3 regions of the Mesorhizobium sp. W016 genome follow, and region 2 is predicted to be linked to each of the others. Evidence: predicted binding sites of a transcription regulator. Region 2 holds the regulator's gene; each other region holds the start of a gene.
The links. Region 2 encodes PhoB, which activates phosphate uptake and scavenging genes when phosphate is short. Its sites were predicted from a motif close to TGTCATNNANCTGTCAT; they were not measured.
Positions count from the first base shown of each region.

Region 1: ugpB (sn-glycerol-3-phosphate ABC transporter substrate-binding protein UgpB) is a predicted target of PhoB. The motif match lies at 1,912-1,928, and genes of this name have one in related genera.
Region 3: ACYG9V_RS05760 (DUF1045 domain-containing protein) is a predicted target of PhoB. The motif match lies at 1,959-1,975, and genes of this name have one in related genera.

Region 1 covers NZ_JBTTIF010000002.1:71,036-77,155, forward strand. Annotated here, with positions in the region: gene ugpA (sn-glycerol-3-phosphate ABC transporter permease UgpA) at 1-467, opposite strand, end outside; gene ugpB (sn-glycerol-3-phosphate ABC transporter substrate-binding protein UgpB) at 539-1,849, opposite strand; gene ACYG9V_RS00660 (hypothetical protein) at 2,035-2,181, shown strand; gene ACYG9V_RS00665 (bifunctional diguanylate cyclase/phosphodiesterase) at 2,329-4,776, shown strand; gene tlpA (thiol:disulfide interchange protein TlpA) at 4,876-5,568, opposite strand; gene argH (argininosuccinate lyase) at 5,603-6,120, shown strand, end outside.
Region 2 covers NZ_JBTTIF010000002.1:191,173-197,292, forward strand. Annotated here, with positions in the region: gene xylF (D-xylose ABC transporter substrate-binding protein) at 1-871, opposite strand, end outside; gene ACYG9V_RS01265 (ROK family protein) at 1,137-2,372, shown strand; gene phoB (phosphate regulon transcriptional regulator PhoB) at 2,403-3,092, opposite strand; gene phoU (phosphate signaling complex protein PhoU) at 3,109-3,813, opposite strand; gene pstB (phosphate ABC transporter ATP-binding protein PstB) at 3,855-4,679, opposite strand; gene pstA (phosphate ABC transporter permease PstA) at 4,697-6,013, opposite strand; gene pstC (phosphate ABC transporter permease subunit PstC) at 6,010-6,120, opposite strand, start outside.
Region 3 covers NZ_JBTTIF010000002.1:1,073,197-1,079,316, reverse strand. Annotated here, with positions in the region: gene phnN (phosphonate metabolism protein/1,5-bisphosphokinase (PRPP-forming) PhnN) at 1-26, opposite strand, end outside; gene ACYG9V_RS05765 (alpha-D-ribose 1-methylphosphonate 5-triphosphate diphosphatase) at 23-1,177, opposite strand; gene ACYG9V_RS05760 (DUF1045 domain-containing protein) at 1,213-1,920, opposite strand; gene iolB (5-deoxy-glucuronate isomerase) at 2,072-2,884, opposite strand; gene ACYG9V_RS05750 (DUF3329 domain-containing protein) at 3,064-3,312, opposite strand; gene iolE (myo-inosose-2 dehydratase) at 3,322-4,239, opposite strand; gene iolD (3D-(3,5/4)-trihydroxycyclohexane-1,2-dione acylhydrolase (decyclizing)) at 4,381-6,120, opposite strand, start outside.

The DNA of each region.
Region 1 (6,120 bases), 120 kb from region 2:
GCTTGGTTTCCGTTAAGCAAGGGATCCCAGGCGATGCCGAGACCTCTCAAGGCGTAGGCCAGCGAACCGATCGAGGGGTTGAACAGAAACAGCCACAACATGCCGGCAATCGCCGGCGCCACCGCATACGGCCAGATCAGCAGCGTGCGATAAAGGCCTTTGCCGCGCACCACCCTCTCGGCCATGACGGCAAGCAACAGGGCCACACCCATGGCGACCATCGCGGTCGCCAGAGAGAACACCAGCGTAACTTTGATCGAGTTGAGGTAGGCCGGGTCGGCCAGCACCTTGCGAAAATTGGCGAGCCCGACGAACTTGCTCTTCAGCCCGAACGGGTCTTCCCTAAGCATCGACTGGTAGAGCGCCTGCCCCGTCGGCCAGTAGAAAAAGATCAGCGTAATGGCGAGTTGCGGCGCCACCAGCAGGTAAGGCAGGGTCTTGTTGGGAAAGACGACGCGTGGAGACAGTGTGGTTCCCTCGCTGTTCAGGAAGTCGTCCACGCGGGTCCGCGTGGACGAGGTTCAACTGACAAATCGCTTCAATTTCCGATCGCTTCCTGAATCGCCTTGTTGCCGCGTGCGACCGCGTTGTCGAGCGCCTGCTGCGCAGTCTGCTGGCCGGCCAGCATCTTCTCGAACTCCTCGTTCTCGATGTCGCGCACCTGCGGCAGGTTGACGAGGCGCACGCCCTTCGAGTTCTCGGTCGGCGCCTTGCCCAGCATCTGCAGGATCGGCGTCTCACGGCCCGGATTCTTGTCATAGAAGCCGGACTTCTTGGTCGCCTCATAGGCAGCGAGCGTCACCGGCAGATAACCCGACTTCTGGTGCAGATACTCCTGCACTTCGGTCTTGGACAGGTAGGAGAAGAACGCCGCGACGCCCTTGTATTCCTCGTCCGATTTGTTGCCGAACACCCACAGGCTGGCGCCGCCCGGCGTGGTGTTCTGGGGCGCGCCCTTGGCGTCACTATCATAGGGAAGCTGGCCGATGCCGTAGTTCATGCCCGACTTGACGATGTCACCGAGACCCCCCGACGATTCGGTGAAGATGCCGCATTCTCCGGCAAGAAAGATCTGCTTGGCTTCGGATGTACGGCCGCCATATTTGAAGGTGCCGTCCTTGGCCAGGTCGGCGAGCGCCTGGAAATGATTGACGAAGATCGGCGCATTGATCTTGAGCTCGACGTCGGTTCCGGCAAGTCCGTTCTGGTTGGTGCCATAGGAAACGTCATTCCAGGCAGCGAAGGCCTCAAGGTGGATCCAGGTCAACCAGGTCGAGGTATAGCCGCAGGAAGCGGCGCCGCTCGCCTTGATCTTCTTGGCGGCTTCCCACACCTCGTTCCAGGTCTTTGGCGGATTGTTCACATCAAGCCCGGCCTTCTGGAAGATATCCTTGTTGTAGTAGAGGATGGGCGACGAGGAATTATAGGGGAAGGACAGCATGGTCCCGTCCGGCTTCGAATAGTAACCGACGATGCCGGGCAAATACTGGCTCTTGTCGAAGGTCACGCCGGCGCTGGTCAGCACATCGGCCACCGGTTTGATCGCACCTTCGGCTGCCATCATGACGCCGGTACCCACGTCGAACACCTGGATGATGTCGGGCGCTTGCCCCGCACGAAAGGCAGCGATGCCGGCATTCAGCGTTTCGGGATAGGTGCCCTTGAAAACAGGGAGAATTTCATAGTCGCTCTGGCTGGCATTGAAATCCTTGGCGATCTTGTCGACCACCTCGGCATTCGCGCCGGTCATGGCATGCCACCAACTGATCTGGGTGGCGGCGAAGGCGGAGGTGGTGGAAAGCAGGGTCAAGGTGGCGGCAACACCGGCCGCAAAGCCGAACAACTTCATGTTTCATCTCCCGTTTGTCATTGGCGAAAGGGGCGCTCCCGCGAACGCAATATGTGTCGCTGATGACAATCGGACAACGGATTTGTTGCTGTTTCGTGAATTTCATACCCGGCTAACTTCGCGCCCCCTCGCCTTGCAACGAGGACAGAGAGAAATGCCAAGCCGGCTCAGCGATAGAATGGGGCATGGTGGGCCTGCAAGGATCGCCGACCGCCCAGCGATGCGTGAAGGGCCCGCGTGACAGCGCCACGCACCTGCACCGTGCGGCCGCCAAACCGGCGCTCGGCCAGATCGAGATCGGCCGAGCGGCATCGCGCCAGGCGCTGCTGTAACCGTGCGTCTGGAATGAGACAGGATCGCCGCAACATACAACCCGAAAAACCCGCTGTAGTTGTAGTTCCCATAACCGATTCTTCGTCAAGCGTGGCATACTAATCAAGTGGACGGCTTGATTGCTGTGGGAGAGCAGGTGGGGCGAGATGCTGACGGTCTATAATTGTATCGTGCATGAGCACGATCTGAGACTGGTCGCACTGGCAGCGCTCATTTGCGGTATTTCTTCCTTCTCGGCGGTCAACCTGCTTCGCCATGTCGACCGCTCGAGCGAGCGCAACCGCTATACCTGGCTGATGATAGCAGCCACTTCCACCGGCTTCGGTATCTGGGCGACGCATTTCATCGCAATGCTTGCATTTTCTCCCGGAATCCCCAACGCCTACAATACGGAAATGTCGGCGCTTTCGCTCGCCGGTTCCGTCGCCCTGACCGCCGCGGGCATGTGGATCGCCACCTTGCGCCGGGGCATCGACTACCCTCTGGTCGGCGGCGCGGTCCTCGGCGCCGGTATCGCCGCCATGCACTATATCGGCATGGCCGCCTTCGAGGTCGAAGGGCGCATCGTCTGGAACCCGCTGCTGGTCGGCGTCTCGGTGCTGACAGGCGTCACCCTCGCCGCGCTGGCGCTGCTGGTCGTGTTGCGACGGCCGTCCATGCAGGCCACAATCGCCGCCGCCATCCTGTTGACGCTGGCGATCTGCAGCCTGCACTTCATCGCGATGGGCGCGGTGTCGATCTTCCCGGACTCCTCCATCGAGATATCGCAGTTCACGGTCGAACCGATGTCGCAGGCCTTCGCCGCCGCTGCAGTCAGCATGGCTATCCTGGTGCTTTCAGCCGCAGCATTGTGGATCGACCTGCGCTTCCGTCGTCACAAGATCGAGGCCGAGCGCATGCACGGCCTCGCCAACGCCGCCGTCGAGGGCCTGATCGTATGCGACGGCGCCCGCATCGTCAGCGCCAATGACAGCATCGCCGCGCTAACCGGCATTGCGCCGGAAGTGCTGAACGCGATGCTGCTTGGCGACCTCTTCGGCGAACGCACCGCGGCCGGCATGTCCGACTGCAGCGGACAGGCACAGGAAGCCGAACTCAGAGCCCATGACGGCGCCACCATCCCCGTCGAACTTATCGCAAGGAGCATCGACTATTGCGGCAAGCGGCACAGCGTTGTCGCCGTGCGCGACATCCGCGAACGCAGGAAGGCCGAGCAGGAGATCCTGCGCCTCGCCCATTTCGACCCGCTGACCGGGCTCCCCAACCGCCGCAGTTTCTCCGGCCGGCTCGAGGCCGAAATTGCCGCAATGGACCGCGGCGGCAAGGGTGGACATCTTGCGCTGCTGCTGCTCGACCTCGACCGCTTCAAGGAAGTGAACGACCTGTTCGGGCATGGCGCCGGCGATGCCATGCTGCAGAAGGTGGCGCTATGCGCCTCCGCCGTGCTCCGCCACGGACAGATGCTGGCGCGACTCGGCGGCGACGAGTTCGCCATCATCGCTCCGAACCTTCCCGATCCGCAGGCGGCCGGCCGCATCGCCGAGGCGGTGCTGGCGGCCATGCGCGAGGAAAACCGGCTGTCGGTCGGTGGCGGGCTGGTGTCGGCCAGCATCGGCATTGCACTTTATCCGCTCGACGCCGATGAGCCGACACTCCTGGTCAGCCACGCCGACACCGCGCTCTACCGCGCCAAGGCCGAGGGCAAGGACACCTACCGTTACTTCGAGGCCTCGATGGGCGCCGAGGCGCGAGACCGGCGCGTGATGGAGCACGAACTGCGCCAGGCCATGGCGCGCGATGAGTTTCGCCTCGTCTACCAGCCACAAAAGGAGATCAGCAGCGGGCGGATGGTCGGGTTCGAAGCGCTGATCCGCTGGCGCCATCCGCAGCGCGGCGACGTGTCGCCGGCGACCTTCATCCCGGTGGCCGAAGACAGCGGCGTCATCATCCAGATCGGCGAATGGGTGCTGGCGACGGCCTGCGCCGAGGCAGCGCGCTGGAAGAACCCTCTCACGGTCGCGGTCAATGTCTCGGCGGTGCAGCTCCACAATCCGAATTTCAGCCGCAAGGTGCATGAAGTCCTGCTCGGCTCCGGCCTGACGCCCGGCAGGCTCGAACTCGAGATCACCGAAACGGCGCTGGTCAAGGACATGCCGCGCGCGCTGGCGACCTTGCGCCAGGTGAAGGCGCTTGGCGTGCGTGTGGCGATGGACGATTTCGGCACCGGCTACTCCTCGCTGTCCAATCTCCGCGCCTTCCCCTTCGACAAGATCAAGATCGACGGCTCATTCATCAAATCAGTCGACAGCAACGGCCAGGTGGCAGCCATCGTGCGCGCCGTTCTGGGGCTTGGCCGCGGTCTCGGCCTGCCGGTTCTGGCCGAGGGCGTCGAGACGCTGGGCGAGCTGAAATTCCTCGGCGCCGAGGCCTGCGAGATCGGCCAGGGCTACTATCTAGGCCGGCCGAGCCCGATCGAGGCGTTCAGCGAACTGACCGGCGTCGCGGCGCCGGCGGCACAAGACGACGCCAGCGTCAAACAATGCGGCGGCAGCATCTTGATGCTGCCGCCGGCGGCGGCCCTACGCTCAGCCTAGAGCAATTTCAGGAAAAGTGTGAAACGGTTTTCCGTCCGAAATTGCGTCGAAACAAAAAAGTTAGCGCGGGTAGCCGTTTCGACGAAACGGTGAACCGCTCTAAGGGGCGAGTGCGGCCTCGACCAGGCGCTTGGCATCCGGTCCCGACCATTCGGCCGGTCCGTTCATATGCGCGACCAGGCAGCCTTCGCCATCGATCAGCATGGTGACGGGGAGGCCTAGCGCCAAGCCACGCGTCTTGACGTCGTTGAACAGCGCCAGCGTCGAATCGCGGTAGTAGCCGAGCGACCCGATGCCGATATCGGCGAGGAACTTCTTCGGCTTCACATCGTCGCCGGCATCGACATTGACCGCGACCACTTCGAAGGCATCGCTGCCCTTTTCCTTCTGCAAGGCGTCGAGCGCCGGCATTTCGGCGCGGCAGGGCGCGCACCACGTTGCCCACAAATTGAGCAGCACGGTCTTGCCGGCATGATCGGCGATCGTCATCGGCTTGCCGTCGGGACCGTTGAAGGCGAGACTTTTCAGCGATTGCGGCGGATCCGCGGGCAGCAATGCCGCAACCTGGCCGGTAGCCGCGGCGGCAACCTTTTTGGCGCGGTCGCTCTTGGCGGCGCAGGCGACATCGTCCTTGCTGTTGCCCGCGCCGGCCGCAGGTGCGCTGCCGGTGGCTGCGTTGTTGCCAGACCCGCTCTCGCTGACATATACCGCGACCGCGCCGGCCAGCACGCCCGCCAGCAAAGCGGCGAGGATCAGGCGCGGGGCCGGGAAGTATCTGTTACCGTCTGCCATTTTCTAAGACTGCTCCGGAGCACGGGTTATAGCGATGAGCGACAAGAAGGCCAGCAACCAGATGTGGGGCGGACGTTTTGCCTCGGGTCCGGCCGCGATCATGGAAGCGATCAACGCGTCGATCTCGTTCGACCGCAAACTTTATGCGCAAGACATAAGAGGTTCGGTCGCCCACAGCGAAATGTTGGCTGAAACGGGCATTATTTCGGCGGCCGATCAAGACAAAATCGCTCAAGGCCTGAACACGATCCTGAAAGAGATCGAGGCCGGCACGTTCGAGTTCTCGACCCGGCTGGAAGACATTCACATGAACATCGAGGCCCGCCTTGCCGATCTGATCGGCCCGGCCGCCGGCCGCCTGCACACGGCGCGGTCACGCAACGACCAGGTGGCGGTGGATCTCCGGCTCTGGGTCAAGGACGAGTGCTTTCGCGTCGCCGAGGCGCTGAAGGGGCTGATCTCAGCCTTGCTCGACCGCGCCGAGGAGCATGCGGCGACCGTGATGCCCGGCTTCACCCACATGCAGGCGGCGCAGCCGGTGACCTTCGGCCA
Region 2 (6,120 bases):
CAATGTCGCCCGTCTTCTTGCCATCGGCAAGCTGCGAGGCGATCTCGGCGGCGTTCTTGCCGAGTTCGCGCGCGTCCTTCCACACCGACACCGTCTGCGTGCCGAGCGCGATGCGGTTCAGAGCGGCATGGTCGCCGTCCTGGCCCGAGACCGGAACCGTTCCGGCAAGGCCCTGCGCCGTCAGCGCGGCGACAACGCCGCCGGCGGTGCCGTCATTGGCCGCAACCACGGCATCGACCTTGTTGTCATTGGCGGTCAGGAACTGTTCCATGTTCTTTTGCGCGTTGGCCGGCAGCCAGCCATCGGTATAGGCCTCGCCGACATTCTTGATCTTGCCCGAGTCGATGGCTTCCTTGAGCACTTCCATCGAGCCCGAGAACAGGAAATCGGCATTCGGATCCGAGCCAGAGCCCTTGATGAAGACATAGTTGCCTTCGGGCTTCGCCTTGAACACTTCGCGGGCCTGCATGCGGCCGACTTCCTTGTTGTCGAAGGTCAGGTAGAAGACGTCCTTGTTCTCGATCAGGCGGTCATAGCCGACGACCGGAATGCCTTCGTCCAGCGCCTTCTGCACCGCCGGGCCGATGGCCGAGGCGTCCTGCGCCAGGATGATCAGCGAGTTGGCGCCCTGCGAGATCAGGCTTTCGACGTCGGTCAGCTGCTTGCCGGGATTGGACTGCGCGTCGGCGGAAATGTACTTGTCGCCGGCAGCCTCTATCGCCGTTTTCATCGCCGCCTCGTCGGTCTTCCAGCGCTCTTCCTGGAAGTTCGACCACGACACGCCGATGACCTTGTCCTTCGCCTGCGCGACCGACATCAGCGCCAGCGACATGGCGACACCCGCCAGCATGGCGGCTGCAAATCTGTTCATCATAATCCTCCCTGCGCCGCGTGCGGCGCGACAAAACTGGCCCGAGGGCCGGCACACAGAGGCGCTATTTTTTCGAGCCTCGAAAAAATACTGGTTCAATGATAACGCGCTGTCAACATCGATTCTGATGGATTCTGATGGCCGTGCCGAATTTTTTCGAGGTCCGCAATAAACAATGACAGGGCTGCCGGCGTCTGCCAATATTTGGCTGGTGCCGTCGAACGCCGTCACTATCATGAGGCGCGAGGAGGCCGGGAGGAAACAAATGTCGGTTGGAATCCGCCACGACGATCTGCGCCGTCGCAACCGTGCGATGGTGATTTCAGCCGTGCGCCGGGCCGGCCAGCCGTCGCGGACCGAGATTGCGGCGACCACCGGCCTCAGCCACTCGACCATATCGGCAATCTCGTCTGATCTGATTCAAGAAGGCATCCTGATTGAAGGCAAACCTGGCGAGACCGGCGCACTGAAACGCGGCCGGCCGCAGGTGGGCCTTGGTCTCAACCCGGAAGCGGCGGCGGTGATGACCGTCGTGCTGTCGCTCAATTTCCTGTCCGTCACCGTCATCGACTATGCCGGCCACGTCGTCGCCGAGGAACAGCGCCGGCTGGACACGCTGACCAAGCCGCGCGACGAGCTGATTGGCGAATGCGTAGCAATCGTCCGGCGGCGGCTTGAGGATCCCGACCTCGATGTCCAGAGCATCGCCCGCATTGCCATGGGCATCCAGGGCATCACCGATTCGCAGGCGCGCGCCATGCTGTGGTCGCCGATCACGCCACTGACCGACATTGCCTTCGCCGACATGTTGGAAGCGGAATTCGGCATTCCTGCCACCATGGAGAACGATTGCAACATGATGGCGGTGGCGCTGCAATGGCGCCAGCCCGAGCGCTACCGCGACAATTTTATCGCCATCCTCTTATCGCACGGCATCGGCATGGGCCTGGTGCTGAAAGGCGAACTGTTCACCGGCACCCATTCCTCGGGCGGCGAGTTCGGCCACATGATCCACCGTCCGGGCGGCGCGCTCTGCCGCTGCGGGCGGCGCGGCTGCGTGGAAGCCTATGCCGGAAACTACGCCATCTGGCGGAGCGCCAAAATGATGGGCGAGGATGCCGAGCCGGTCGATATCGGCGACGCTGATATGCGCGCACTCGCCGCGCGCGCCCGCGAAACCGACGGCCCGGAGCGCGAAGCCTATCGCAAGGCCGGCGAGGCGCTCGGCTTCGGCCTCGGCAGCCTGTTTGCGCTGATCGATCCGGCACCCGTCGCCATGGTAGGCGTCAGCGCCGCCGCCTTCGACTTGATCGAACCGGCATTGCGCGAAGCGATCGCCCAGACCGCCGGCGGCCAGCACTCGAAATCGATCTCCTTCGACACCGAGCCCAACGAGCTGCCGCTGATCCGCGAAGGCTGTGCCATGCGCGCGCTCGGCTTCGTCGACCAGGAGATTTTCGCGCCGGGCATTCAGGCGAAATCCGGCAAGCATGTCGCCTGAATGGCCGGCAACGGCGCGACGCGCAGCATCCTAGTCTTCCCTGATAGCGTAGCCGGCGCCGCGAATGGTACGGATGACATCCGGCATGCGGCCGTTGTTGACCGCTTTGCGTAAGCGCCCGACATGCACGTCGACGGTTCGCTCGTCTATATAGATCGTCTCGCCCCAGACATTGTCGAGCAGTTGGCTGCGCGAGAACACGCGGCCGGGATGGCGCATCATGAATTCGAGCAGCCGGAACTCGGTCGGTCCGAGCCTGATCTCGCTCTTCTTGCGGTAGACCCGGTGCGATTCTCGATCGAGCACGATGTCGCCGACCTTGAGCACGCTCGACAGCACTTCCGGCTTGGCGCGGCGCAGCAGCGCTTTCACGCGCGCCATGAACTCCGGCGTCGAGAATGGCTTGACCAGATAGTCGTCGGCACCGGTGGACAGGCCGCGCACGCGATCGCTTTCCTCACCGCGCGCGGTCAGCATGATGATCGGCAGCCGCTCGGTTTCGGGCCGCACTCTAAGCCGCCGGCAGAGCTCGATGCCGGAAACAGCCGGCACCATCCAGTCGAGCACCAGGAGATCGGGCACGTTTTCCTGCAGGCGGATCTCGGCCTCGTCGCCGCGTGTCACCACCTCGACCTGATAGCCTTCGGATTCGAGGTTGTAGCGGAGGAGCACGCCTAGTGGCTCCTCGTCCTCCACGACCATGATGCGTGGCGCGATCATAGGCAGTTCACCCTCATCAGGCCGGCGTGGCCATGGCCGTCTCGTCCTGCTTCGGACGATTGGCGGGCAATTGCTGGCCGGTCAGCACATAATACGCATTTTCGGCGATGTTGGTGACATGATCGCCGATGCGCTCAAGATTCTTGGCGCAGAACAAGAGATGCGTGCAGGCGGTGATGTTGCGAGGGTCTTCCATCATGTAGGTCAAGAGCTCACGAAACACGGACGTGTATTTGACGTCGATGCGCTCGTCGTCATTCCTGAGTTTTGCAAGCGCTGCCGCATCGGTGGCGGCATATTCCTCGACGACGCCTTGCACCTGGATCAGCACCAGTTGCGCCATGGCGTCGATGGAGTGCGAGAGGTCGCGCGGCGTGACGCTCAAGCCCACGGTGCCGACGCGTTTGGCGATGTTCTTGGCGAGGTCGCCGATGCGCTCGAGGTCGCCCGCCATGCGGATCGAGCCGACCACGGCGCGCAGATCGTTGGCCATCGGCTGGCGCTTGGCGATCAGCGTGATGGCGCGGTCGTCCAGTTCGCGCTGGCGCGCATCCATGATGGCGTCGTCGGACACGACACGCTGTGCCAGCGCATTGTCCGAATTGAGCAGCGCCCTGGTCGAGCCGCTGACCATCGAGCCTGCCAGATCGCCCATGTCGCGGATCAGCTTGCTGATCTGCCCGAGCTCTTCATCGAAGGAGGCGACGGTATGTTCACCCATGATCTTGGTCCTCGTGCCTGAAAATTCACCCGCCGGACGGCTCAGCCGAAGCGGCCGGTAATGTAGTCCTGGGTGCGCTTGTCGTCGGGGTTGGTGAACATCTTGTCGGTGGCGCCCTCCTCGACGAGATAGCCGAGATGGAACATCGCCGTGCGCTGCGACACGCGCGCCGCCTGCTGCATCGAGTGGGTGACGATGACGATCGTGTAGTTCTGGCGCAGTTCGTCGATCAGCTCCTCGACACGGGCGGTGGCGATCGGATCGAGCGCCGAGCAGGGCTCGTCCATCAGGATCACCTCCGGCGACACGGCGATGGCGCGCGCGATGCACAGGCGCTGCTGCTGGCCGCCGGACAGGCCGGTGCCGGGCTCCTGCAGGCGGTCCTTGACCTCGTTCCAGATCGCCGCCTTCTTCAGGCTCTGCTCGACGATCTGGTCCATGTCGGACTTGCGCTTGGCCAGCCCATGGATGCGCGGGCCGTAGGCGACGTTCTCGTAGATCGACTTCGGGAACGGGTTGGGTTTCTGGAACACCATGCCGACGCGGGCGCGCAGTTCGACGACATCGATGTTCTTGTCGTAGATGTCGTCTTCATCGAGCGTGATCTTGCCGGTCACCCGCGCCGAATCGATGGTGTCGTTCATGCGGTTGAGGCAGCGCAGGAAGGTCGACTTGCCGCAGCCGGACGGGCCGATCAGCGCCGTCACCTGGTTCTGACGCACGTCGAGATTGACGTCGAACAACGCCTGCTTCTCGCCGTAGAAGACGCCGACCTTGTCGCCGCGCATCTTGATGACTTCGTTCGACTTGGCGTTCATTTTGTCGCCCACTGCATTCTCAAGGGACTGTTCGGTCATGATGTTCATACCAAATTGCCTTTTTTCTACCAGCGCCGCTCGAAGCGGCGCCGGAGCACGATCGCGGTGATGTTCATGGCCATGAGGAAGACGAGCAGGATGATGATGGCGCCGGACATGCGCTCGACAAAAGCGCGCTCAGCCTCGTTTGCCCACATATAGATCTGAACCGGCAGCGCGGTCGCCGGATCGAAAGGCGTCGTCGGATAATCGGCGACGAAAGCGACCATGCCGATCAAGAGCAGCGGTGCTGTCTCGCCGAGCGCACGCGCCAGGCCGATGATGGTGCCGGTAAGGATGCCTGGGGCGGCAAGCGGCAGGATGTGATGGAACACCATCTGCATCTTGGAGGCGCCGAGACCTAGGGCCGCCGAGCGGATCGACGGCGGCACCGCGGCGAGGGCGGCGCGCGTGGCGATGATTATGGTCGGCAATGTCATCAAGGTCAGCACCAGGCCGCCGACGAAGGAAGCCGAGCGCGGCATGCCGAGGAAGTTGATGAACACGGCAAGGCCAAGCAGACCGAAGACGATCGACGGCACCGCCGCGAGATTGTTGATGTTGACTTCGATCAGGTCCGTAAAGCGGTTCTTCTTGGCGAACTCCTCCAGATAGATGGAGGCGGCGACGCCGATCGGCAGCGCCAGCAACAGCACGATCACCATCATGTAGAACGAGCCGATGATCGCCACGCCCATGCCCGACGTTTCGGGCCGGCTGGAGGCGCCATAGGTGAACAGGCCGGTGTTGAAATGCTCGGCCATCACGCCGTCGGCTTTAAGCTTGTTCATCCAGTCGATCTGCTGGTTGGACACCTTGCGGCGCGCTTCATCGACGCCGAGGTCGATCTGGCCCTTGAAGGCCGAGTCGAGGTTCGCGGCAGCCAGGATGTCGACGTCACGCGTCCTGCCGATCACCGACGGATCGGCGGAGACGATGTCGCGCAGCTGGACGCGGGCGCCTTCCGACAGGAAGCCCTTGAGCTTCAGCATCATCGGCTTGTTGGCCGGATCGATGCCGAGCTTGGCCACCAGCGCGTTTTCGGCGAGCTTGGGATAGTTCGCCTTGATCAGCACGGTAGGGTCGGTCGCGCGCTTGCCGGAGGGATCGATCACCTTCTCGTCGAAGGTGACCGGCAGCGTCACCGTCGTCTGCCAGAAGGCGGTGTAGCCTTTCGAGACGATGGTGATCAGCATGATGGCCAGGAACGCCAGGCCCACCGAGATCGCAATCACGCCATAGATGCGGAACCGGCGTTCGGCGGCATAGCGCGCCTTCAGCCCGATGTCGCGGCGCGGTCGCGCGACGGCGCCCGCCATCGTGTCCAGGGGGATGTCGGTCATTCGTACTGCTCCCGGTACTTGCGCACGATGTAGAGGGCGACGATGTTCATCACCAGCGTCAGCGCGAACAGCGTCAGGCCGAGCGCGAAGGCGACCAGCGTCTGCGG
Region 3 (6,120 bases), 880 kb from region 2:
CGCTCGATCGACGCCGAGACCATCAGGCGACCCGCCGCCCTTGGCGCCAGACGGTGCGCACGACCGGCACATGGTCGTCGACGCGCACCCGCACGAGGTCGGCGCGGCGGCCCTGTTCGATGACGCCGCGGTCGTTGAGGCCGATGGCCTCGGCCGGGTTCTTCGACACCATCGCGACCGCCTGCGGCAAGGAGATGCCCTCGACGACGTCGCCGAGGAAGAAGGCCGACTGGATCAGGCTGAAAGGGATATAGTCGGACGACAATATGTCGAGCAGGCCGTCGCCGGCCAGCGTGCGGGCCGAGACATTGCCCGAATGCGAGGAGCCGCGCATGACGTTGGGCGCGCCCATCAGTACGCCGAGCCCGGCATCCTTCGAGGCCTTGGCGGCTTCCAGCGTGGTCGGGAATTCCGCGACGCGCACGCCCTGCTCGATCGCTTCGTCGACATGGCCCGATGTGGCGTCGTCATGGCTCGCCAGCACAATGCCCCGCTCTTTGCAGGCGGCTGATATCGCCACCCGGTTCGGTCCCGAATTCTTCGCCGATTCCGACATCCGCTTTTCGCAGAACAATTGGAAGTCGCGATCGGTCAATTTCAGCTTGCGCTGATAGTAATGGGCGTAGGTCTCGAGATTGACGAACTGACGCTGTCCCGGCGCATGGTCCATCAGCGAGGCCAGCTTGACCCGCTCGTCGCCATCGAAATTGGCGAAAGCCCGCAAGCAATCCGGCGCCGAGACCTCGCAGCGCAGGTGCAGGAAATGGTCGGCCCGCAACCGGTCTTTCGCGACGCTGTCCTCGATCGCGCCGGCGAGCTTGCGGATGTCGTCGGAGGTAATATCCGCGTCCTCGTCCATGCCGACACGCAAAGCGTCGAGCACGGTGGTGATGCCGGCGGTGGCCACCTGCGCGTCATGGGCAAGGACGGCGGCGATCGGGTTCCAGCGCACTTTCGGGCGCGGCGCATAGTGGCCTTCGAGATGGTCAGTGTGCAGCTCGACCAGGCCGGGAATGATGTAGTCGCCGCCCATGTCCTCGCCGCCCATGCTCCCGCCGGTGTGGCCGGTGCCGGCGTCGACGCCGGAGATAAAACCGTCGCGCAGCACGAGCGACCCTTCGACGATCTCGTCGGCAAGCACGATGCGGGCGTTGTGGAGAACAGTTTCGGCGGTCATTTCAGGCGGTCCCTGGTTACTCGGACGAATTGCGGTCAGGCGGTTTTTCGGGCAGCGCGGCGGCCGAGCGCATGATGCGAAAGCACCATGAACGGAGCGCCCGGTTCGGTTTCGACGAACAGCGTCAGCGCATCCACCAGCACCGGCTGCTGCAGCACATCGGCGAACAGGCTGTCAATTGCCGCGCGCAGACGTTGGCTTTCCTGCGGCCCGGCCCGGCCGGACAGTGTCATGTGGAAGCGAAAGGTCTCAAACACATAGGGATAGCCCCACTGGCAGAGATTGCGGAACTCGGCCGGCTTCAGCGAATCCGGGCTGCGCCGCTCGATCTCGGCCTCGGTGAGCGGCGCGCGAAAACGGTCGAAGCTAAGCACGACATCATCGGCGAAACGGTTGAGCGGCGGCAGCGGGCCTTCCGGCAGCAAAGCGAAGAAACCATCGATCTGGCTGACGACCAGGCGCGGGATGGTGACCGTCGGCGTTGCTTCGGCAAAGGCGTCCAGCGCCGCGCGCAACGAGCTTTCAGTTTCGTTGGCGGCCAACCGGAAGGGCGCTTTCAGCGTCGCATGAAAACCGTAGCGCCGCGCCGATGCGGTGTGAAAGGCGACTTCGGCCGCCGACAGCTCGCCCACCGCCTCGACCGGCCTGGTGGCGGCGCCAAAGGGGTCGCGACCCAGCCAGTTGGCGGCGATCCGCGCCAGCGGCTCGTCCTGCATCGGGGTGAAATAGATGGCGTAGCGCATCGAAAATCCTCGTCAGCCCGCTGCCATAGGTGATTTCCATGACGGATTGACGAAGCTTATGCGGGTTTTCGAAGGCAAATCGACCCCGCAGGTCCTTAGCCGACGATTTTTCGCTGCTGGACCAACAGCTTCCGCCGCAAGCGAAGGCCGATCAGGCCTTCATCAGCCACTCGTGCTCGGGCGCGTTGTGGAACTTCCACGTCCGCTTCGGCCCGGCCATGACGTTAAGGTAATAGAGGTCGTAGCCGTGACAGGCCGCGCACGGATGATAGCCCTTGGGCACCAGCACGACATCGCCGTCCTCGATCGCCATCGCCTCGTCCAGTTCGCGGGCGCCCGACTTGTCGGCGTCGGTGTAGACCCGCTGGAAGGCAAAGCCCTGCGGCGGGTTGAGGCGGTGGTAATAGGTTTCCTCAAGATAGGATTCGGCAGGCAGATTGTCCTGGTCGTGCTTGTGCGGCGGGTAGCTCGATGTGTGGCCGCCGGGCGTGATGACCTCGACCACCAGCAGCGAGTCGGCGGGCTTGCCCTCGGGCAATATGTTGGTGACGTAGCGCGTGTTGGTGCCTTTGCCCCGAGTCTCCTGGCCGAGGTCGTCGGGTGCGATGACGCGAACGGGCAAGCCGCCGCCCAGGCCCGGCGCCGAACAGACCGCGAGTTCGAGATCGGTGTCGGCGGTGACCGACCAGTCCGAACCCTCCGGGATATAGACCGACCACGGCTTGCCCTCGAAGGGCGACATGCGCTCGCCGAGCAGGCCGAGTTCCCGGCCGCCGGCCCTTGCCGTGCCCTTGCCGGTGACGAACACCAGGCAGACTTCGCGATCCTGCGTCTTGCCGGATGCGGTCTCGCCCGGCTTCAGCCGGTGCAGGTCGAAGCCGACATAGGTCCATCCGGCGCTGTTGGGCGTGACATGCGCGACGCGGCCATGGCCCTTGTCGGCTTTGACGAGCAGTTTCGACATGTTTTGTCTCCTATCGCAAGTCTTCGAGGTCGGCCTCTCAACTTCGTCATCCTAGAGCGAAGCTCCGTCGCGAAGACCCTAGGATGACGAAGCGAGGGACGTTCCGGCCAATCACCGACGTAGGCGATACGCCAGGTGTCGAGTGTCCGACCCGCAAGCCCTTCCGAGCCACGGCCGCTTCATTCCTTCGGTTCGGCGTCCGCCTTCGCTTCGCCGGTCTTCGGTCGACCAGGCGCAGCCTTGCTCTCCTCCACCGGCTTGTAAAGGTAGAAGAACTGCCAGACGGCGTAGGCGGCAAAGCCGAGCGCAATGATGCCCCAGAATGGGGTGCCGGAGGCGAATTCTATTCCGGCCCAGATCACGCAGACGGCGACGACGGCAACGCGCCGCCACAGCGGCCGGAAGAACGGGTGCTCGTAATCCTTCATCGGACCGGCTTACGCATTGGGAAAGCCTTGCGTCTCGACCGTGTAGCCGGCCGCCGTCATCACCCGCATCAGCTCCTTGTAACCCACTTGGGCCATCTTCAGCGGCGGGTTCTTTTTCGGGTCCTGCTCGGCCTCGACGACGAACCAGCCTTCATAGCCATGGTCGGCGAAGCGCTGCACGATGGCGCCGAAATCGAGCGAACCGTCGCCAGGCACCGTGAAGGCACCGAGCGCCACGGCGTCGAGAAAGGACTGCTTTGTGCGGTCGAGCCCGTCGATCACGCCCATGCGCACATCCTTCACATGGACATGGCTGATCCGCTTGTGGTGGTTGTCGATGGCGCGCAGCACGTCGCCGCCGGCAAAGGCGAGATGCCCTGCATCGAGCAGCAACGGAATGCCTTCGCCGGAATGGCGCATGAAGGCATCGAGCTCCGGCTCAGTCTCGACCACTGCCGCCATGTGATGGTGATAGGACAGCGGCATGCCTTGCTCGGCGCACCATTCGCCGAATTCGGTGAGGCGCCTGGCATAGGCCCTCATCTCGTCGTTCGACAATTTCGGCTTGGTGGCGAGAGGCCTGGAGCGATCGCCCTGGATCGAGCGGCCGACCTCGCCATAGACGATGCAAGGCGCATTCACCGCCTTGAACAGGTCGATCATCGGCTGGATGCGATCCTTGTTCTTGCCCATGTCCTCATCAACCAGGGTGCCGGAGAACCAGCCGCCGCACAGCGTCACGTCGGCCTGCTTCAGGATCGGCAGCATGATTTCGGGGTCGTTTGGAAAACGCCGGCCCATTTCCATGCCGGTGAAACCTGCCGAGCGCGACTGGCGCAGGCACTCTTCCAGCGAGACGTCGTCGCTGAGTTCGGCAAGATCGTCGTTCCACCACGCAATGGGGGACATGCCCAGTTTGGCTTTCAAGTTTTAGCTCCGGTTTCTTGTTCACCCTCCCCCTTGTGGGGAGGGTCGCTGCGAAGCAGCGGGGTGGGGTGCGGCGCCAGACCCCCACCGGACCTTCGGTCCGACCTCCACAAGGGGAGGTAGGGGGCGGGTGCATGTACATCAATCGCCGATTGTCTGCATCTGCCGCTTTTCGTCATAGGCCTTGCGGGCTGCGTTGACCTGCGGCCGTGCGGAGACTTCCGGCACCGCGACATCCCACCAATGGCCGCCGGCATCAGTGGAAATCAGCGGGTCGGTGTCGATGACCAGCACGGTGGTGCGGTCGTTGGTTTTCGACTTTTGCAGCGCGGTCTCCAGGCCGGTGATCGACGGCACCTTCTCGGCAATAGCGCCCATGCTGGCCGCATGCGCGGCGAAGTCGATGTCGGGCAAGATCTCGTGGCGCGCGTCCTTCAGGAGGTTGTTGAAGTTGGCGCCGCCGGTGGCCATCTGCAGCCGGTTGATGCAGCCATAACCCCTGTTGTCGAGCACCACGATGATCAGCTTCAATCCGAGCATCACCGAGGTGGCGATCTCCGAATTCATCATCAGGTAGGATCCGTCGCCGACCATGACGACTATCTCCTGATCGGGCTTGGCCATCTTGGCGCCGAGCCCGCCGGCAATCTCGTAACCCATGGTCGAGAAACCATATTCGCCATGGTACGAGCCGGGCGCGCCTGCCTGCCAGAGCTTGTGCAGCTCGCCCGGCAGGCCGCCCGACGCATTCAGCAAGGTCACGCCGGACCCCAGCACGCGCTGCACGGCGCCGATCACCTGCGCGTCCGAAGGGAAGGCGGCGTTGGTCGACGCCGTCACCTTGGAGGCTTCGGCCTGCCATGCCTTCTTGCCTTGGGTCGCATTGTCGGTCCATGTCGCCGGTGCTTTCCAGCTCCCCAACGCCGCACCCAGTTCGACAAGCCCTTCGGCCGCATCGGCGACCAGCGGCAGCGCACGATGCTTGCCGGCATCGAAAAGCTGCACGTTGAGTCCGATGATGGTCTTGCCGGAATTCTTGAACAGCGCCCATGAGCCGGTGGTGAAATCCTGCAGCCGGGTGCCGATGGCGAGCACGACATCGGCTTCTTCCGCCAGCCGGTTGGCCGCGGACGTGCCGGTGACGCCGACCGCCGCCATGTTGCGCGGATGTGTGTCGGGCAGCGAGGATTTGCCGCCTTGCGTTTCGCAGACCGGAATGCCGGCGCTCTCGGCGAATTTCGCCAGTTCATCCGAACCCTGCGAATACAGCACGCCGCCGCCGGCGATGATCAGCGGTTTTTTCGCACCCTTCAGCGCGGTGACCGCCGCCGCCAATTCATGCCGGTCCGGACGCGGCCGGCGCTGGTGCCAGACGCGCTCGGCGAAAAAGCTCTCGGGATAGTCATAGGCCTCGGCCTGCACGTCCTGGCAGAGCGACAGCGTCACCGGGCCGCATTCCGCCGGATCGGTCAGCACCTGCATGGTCCGCGCCAATGCCGGGATGATCTGCTCGGGACGGGTGATGCGGTCGAAATAGCGCGACACCGGACGGAAGCAGTCATTGACCGTCGCGGTGCCGTCGGAAAAGTCCTCGGCCTGCTGCAGCACCGGATCGGGGATGCGGTTGGCGAAGACATCGCCCGGCAAAAACAGGACGGGCAACCTGTTTACGTGGGCGAGCGCCGCCGCCGTAACCATGTTGAGCGCACCGGGGCCGATCGAAGAGGTCGCGGCCATGAAGCGGCGGCGGAAATTGGCCTTGCCATAGGCGATCGCCGCATGCGCCATCGCCTGCTCATTGTGGGCGCGGAAGGTCGGCAATTCGTCGCGCAGCTGGTACAGCGCCTCGCCGATGCCGGCGACATTGCCGTGACCGAAGAT